One region of the Cellulomonas sp. JZ18 genome, then DNA from elsewhere that is predicted to be linked to it. Evidence: predicted binding sites of a transcription regulator. Region 1 holds the regulator's gene; the other holds the start of a gene.

Region 1 (2,198 bases):
GCGGGACCGACCTCGCCCTGGCCCGTGAGCTTGATGCGCGTCCCGGTGTCGACGCCCGCCGGGATGTCGACCGACAGCGTCCGCCGCGAGCGCACCCGCCCCTCGCCGGCGCACTCGGTGCAGGGCTCGGGGATGACCGTGCCGAACCCGTGGCACGCGGCGCACGGCTGGGTCGTCATGACCTGCCCGAGGAAGGAGCGGGCGACGCGCTGCACCGAGCCGCGGCCGCCGCAGACCTCGCAGGTGCGCGGGGAGGTGCCGGGGCGGCAGCACGTGCCGCCGCAGGTGGGGCACAGCACCGCGGTGTCCACCTGGACCTCGCGGTGCGCGCCGAACGTCGTCTCGGCGAGGTCGACGTCGAGGCGCACGAGGGCGTCCTGCCCGCGGCGCGCACGCGGCATGGGCCCGCGCGGCGCCCCGGCGCCGGCGGCCGCGCCGAAGAACGTCTCGAAGATGTCCTGGAAGCCGAAGCCGCCGCCCATGCCGCCGCCGGGCGAGGCCGGGTCGGCACCCATGTCGTAGGCACGGCGCTTGTCGGGGTTGCCGAGCACGTCGTACGCGCGCGAGACGTCCTTGAACCGCTCCTCGGCCGCAGGGTCGGAGCCCGCGACGTCGGGGTGCAGCTCGCGGGCGAGCTTGCGGTACGCCTTCTTGATCTGCTCGGGGCTGGCGTCGCGGGCGACGCCGAGGATCTCGTAGTAGTCCGTCACGAGGGGTGCTGCTCGCTTCCTGCTCGTCGCCGAGCCGTCGGGCTGCCGGTCAGCCGGCGAGGATGCGCGTGAGGTAGCGGGCCACGGCCCGCACCGCCGACATCGTCCCGGGGTAGTCCATCCGCAGCGGCCCGACCGACCCGAGCACGGCCACGCCGCCCTCCGCGCCGTAGCCGCTCGTCACGATGCTGGTCTCCGCGAGGCCCTCGTGCTGGGTCTCGCGGCCGATGCGCACGGCCACGCCGGCGCTGTCCTCCGCCATCTCGGACAGCAGGCGCAGGAGCACCACCTGCTCCTCGAGGGCCTCGAGGACCGGGCCGATGGTGTGCGGGAAGTCGGCCCCCGCGGTGCGCGCCAGGTGCGAGGCCCCGGCCACGACGACGCGCTCCTCCCGCTCCTGCGCGAGCGTCTCGGCGACCGCCGCGACGACGGCGCGGGCGAGGGTGGCACCGTCGGCCGCGAACTCGGTGGGGAGCGCCTCGAGCGCCTGGTCGAGCTCGGCGAGGCGCAGGCCCGCCGCGGCGACGTTGAGGCGGACGCGCAGGCGCGCCACTGTGACCTCGTCGAGGTCCTCCGGCAGCTCGAGCGTGCGCTGCTCGACGCGCCCGGTGGTCGTGATGATGACGACGAGCAGGTGCCGCGCGCCGACGGGCACGAGCTCGACGTGCCGCAGCGCGGAACGCCGCAGCGACGGGTACTGCACGACCGCGACCTGCTGGGTCAGCTGCGCGAGCAGCCGCACCGCGCGGTCGATGACGTCGTCGAGGTCGACGGCCTGCTCGAGCAGCGTGCCGATCGCGCGCTTCTCGGCGGCCGAGAGCGGCTTGACGCCCGACAACCGGTCCACGAACACCCGGTACCCGAGGTCGGTCGGCACGCGACCGGCCGACGTGTGCGGCTGCACGATGAGCCCGGCGTCCTCCAGCGCGGCCATGTCGTTGCGGATCGTCGCGGGCGAGACCCCGAGGGCGTGCCGCTCGGTGAGCGCGCGTGACCCGACGGGCTCGCGCGTGGCGACGTAGTCCTCGACGATCGCGCGGAGCACGTCCAGCCGGCGGTCCTCGCTCATGGTCCCTCCTCCCGTGCGTCTCGGGCGGCCCCGTGCCGGCGGCCGTCGCGGCGGCGACGGCTGCCCGCCGCGGGGAGCGGTGCCGCGCCCCGCGGTGCGGGCGCCGCGCCGGTAGCACTCCCCTGCCGCGAGTGCCAATTCTACGCCGAGCCACGGACAGGCGGCACGGCGCCACCGTGACGGCCGCGTCACGGTGGCACCCCGCCCGCGCGCTCCCCGCGACGCGCGGGTCCGCTGCGTGCCGGTCGAGGGACCGGCGGCTACCGTGCCGCCGTGAGCCACGACCGCTACGGCCCTGACGTCCTCTCCGCCGGTCCGACCCGCCACCACCGGCCCGCCCGCACCTCGCGCGAGCAGCCCGCCGAGAAGGGTCTCGTCGTCGAGGACGTCGAGACCGGCTGGGTGGGCGCGGTCGTCCG
Region 2 (2,198 bases), 480 kb from region 1:
CGGGGGAGCGGCGTCCTCGCCGTCGGGGTCGGCGCGCAGCGTGTGCGCGTGCCCGCCCCGCAGCACGAGCGCGGTCCGCCCCGGGCCGTCAGGGGCCAGCGGACCGAACCACAGGCCGACCTCGACGACGTCGCCGTCGACCGAGACCCACTGCGCCTCCGCGTCGACGGGCAGGTCGCGGTGCGCGATGCCGGGGCCGAGCTTGAGGCCGAGCGCGGGGACGCTCGCGCGTGCCGCGAGCACCGCGTCGAGGGGCGGGGCGTACGCCTGCGGGTCGAACACGCGCCGGCCGGTCCCGGTGCGGCGCGCCGGGTCCGCCCAGACCCCGTCGACGCCCTCCGCCGCGAGGTCGAGCGCGAGGCCGTCGCCGTGCCGGACCTCGACCTCGGGGAAGGCCCGCAGGTTCACGGTGGCGAGCGCGGCCGTGGTCTCGTCGACGTCCGTCGCGAGGACCCGCAGGCCCACCCCGGCCAGCGCCAGCGCGTCGGCGCCCAGACCGCAGGTCAGGTCTGCGACGTGGGTGCAGCCCGCGTCACGGAACCGCCGGGCGTGGTGCGCCGCGACCTCGAGGCGCGTGGCCTGCTCGAGCCCGGCGGGCGTGAACAGCATGCCGTCGGCGAAGTCGCCGAGCTTGGTCCGTGCCTTCGCGCGCAGGCGAGACTGCGTGAGCGCGGCCGCGACGAGACCGGGGTCGAGCCCCTCGCGCTGGAGCCGTTCGGCGAGCGGCAGCGCCAGGCGCTCGTCGTAGGGCGGCAGCGCCTGCAGCAGCGCCCACCCCTCGGGGTGCAGCAGCTTGGCCAGCCCGGCGTGGTCCACGGCGCCCAGCCTGCCACGCCCACGGTCCTGGGGCGTCGTCGCGGCCGGGGTGCGGCGCGCGCCCGGCGCACGCGACGCGCTGGCACTCCGGTTGACCGAGTGCTAACGCGTTCCTAGAGTGAGGAACTGGCACTCTCCTGGTGAGTGTGCCAACCGCGCCAGTGGTCCCGGCACCCGCGACGACGGCGGCCCGACGGTGCGGCGCAGACATTTTCCGCTGAAGAACAACTCATGCGAAGGGGAGGTCCGCTGTGTCGGTCTCCATCAAGCCGCTCGAGGACCGCATCGTCGTCAAGGCCCTCGAGGCCGAGACGACCACGGCGTCGGGTCTCGTGATCCCGGACAGCGCCAAGGAGAAGCCGCAGGAGGGCGAGGTCCTCGCGGTGGGCCCGGGCCGCATCGACGACAAGGGCAACCGCGTCCCGCTCGACGTCGCGGTCGGCGACAAGGTCATCTACTCCAAGTACGGCGGCACCGAGGTGAAGTACGCCGGCGAGGAGTACCTCATCCTCTCCGCGCGCGACGTGCTCGCGGTCGTCGCCTGACGCAGCGACGCACCGGCCGGGCGCAGCCCGGTGACCACGAGAGCCCCTCCCGGTCGGGAGGGGGCTCTCGTGCGTGCGGGGCGGGTGCGCCGGTCCGTGCCCGCGCCCGGCCGGCTCGTCCCCCCACGGGACGCGCGACCGGGAGCGGACGCACGACCGCCCCGGAGCTGGCGCCGCTCGTCGTCGAGCGGCCCCCGCTCCGGGGCGGTCGGGCTCGGGGTCAGGCGGTGACGCGGCGGCCGGCGCGCTCGGCCAGGACGGCGGCACGCTCGTCCTCGGACAGGCCGCCCCACACGCCGTAGGGCTCGCGCACGGCGAGCGACTGCTCGCGGCACTCGTTGATCACGGGGCACGTGGCGCAGATGGCCTTGGCGGCCTCCGCACGACGGCGACGGGCCGAGCCGCGCTCGCCCTCCGGGTGGAAGAAGAGGTCCTGGTCGGCGTCGCGGCAGGCTCCCTCGAACTGCCACTCCCACAGGTCCATCACCGGTCCGGGCAGACGCGAGATCTCGGCCATGTGCTCCTCCTCGTACGACGTCGTCCGGCGGGTGACACCCGGACGGAAGCTGCGGGGGCCGCGCCTCGGGACCGTGGTCCCCGTGGCGCGTTCCTGCGATGTGCCGCAACCGTACAACCGCGCCAGAAGTTGTTCAAGACCCTCTTCTGAATCGATCGCCTGCAACGATCTGGACGGACGGTCAGGAGGCCCGTGGGACCGTGACCATGACGTCCGTCCTGGTGAGCACGGCAGACACCCTCGCGTCAGCGCCGCATGCTCGCTGGCGCGGTTCTGGCGCGATTCGGGCCGGCGCACGGGCGGGGGTGACGCGATCGGGG

Evidence for each region. The regulator HrcA, encoded in region 1, represses chaperone genes, less so after heat shock. The targets are predictions, from matches to a motif close to TTNGCACTCGNNNNNNNCGAGTGCNAA.
Region 2: the regulator HrcA is predicted to act here: its motif matches at 896-922, upstream of groES (co-chaperone GroES).

What each region holds. Positions count from the first base shown of each region.
Region 1 covers NZ_CP045245.1:1,524,806-1,527,003, reverse strand. The annotation lists gene dnaJ (molecular chaperone DnaJ) at 1-710, opposite strand, end outside; gene hrcA (heat-inducible transcriptional repressor HrcA) at 760-1,779, opposite strand; gene GC089_RS06930 (DUF3097 domain-containing protein) at 2,053-2,198, shown strand, end outside.
Region 2 covers NZ_CP045245.1:1,043,083-1,045,280, forward strand. The annotation lists gene GC089_RS04890 (class I SAM-dependent methyltransferase) at 1-816, opposite strand, end outside; gene groES (co-chaperone GroES) at 1,068-1,361, shown strand; gene GC089_RS04900 (WhiB family transcriptional regulator) at 1,582-1,878, opposite strand.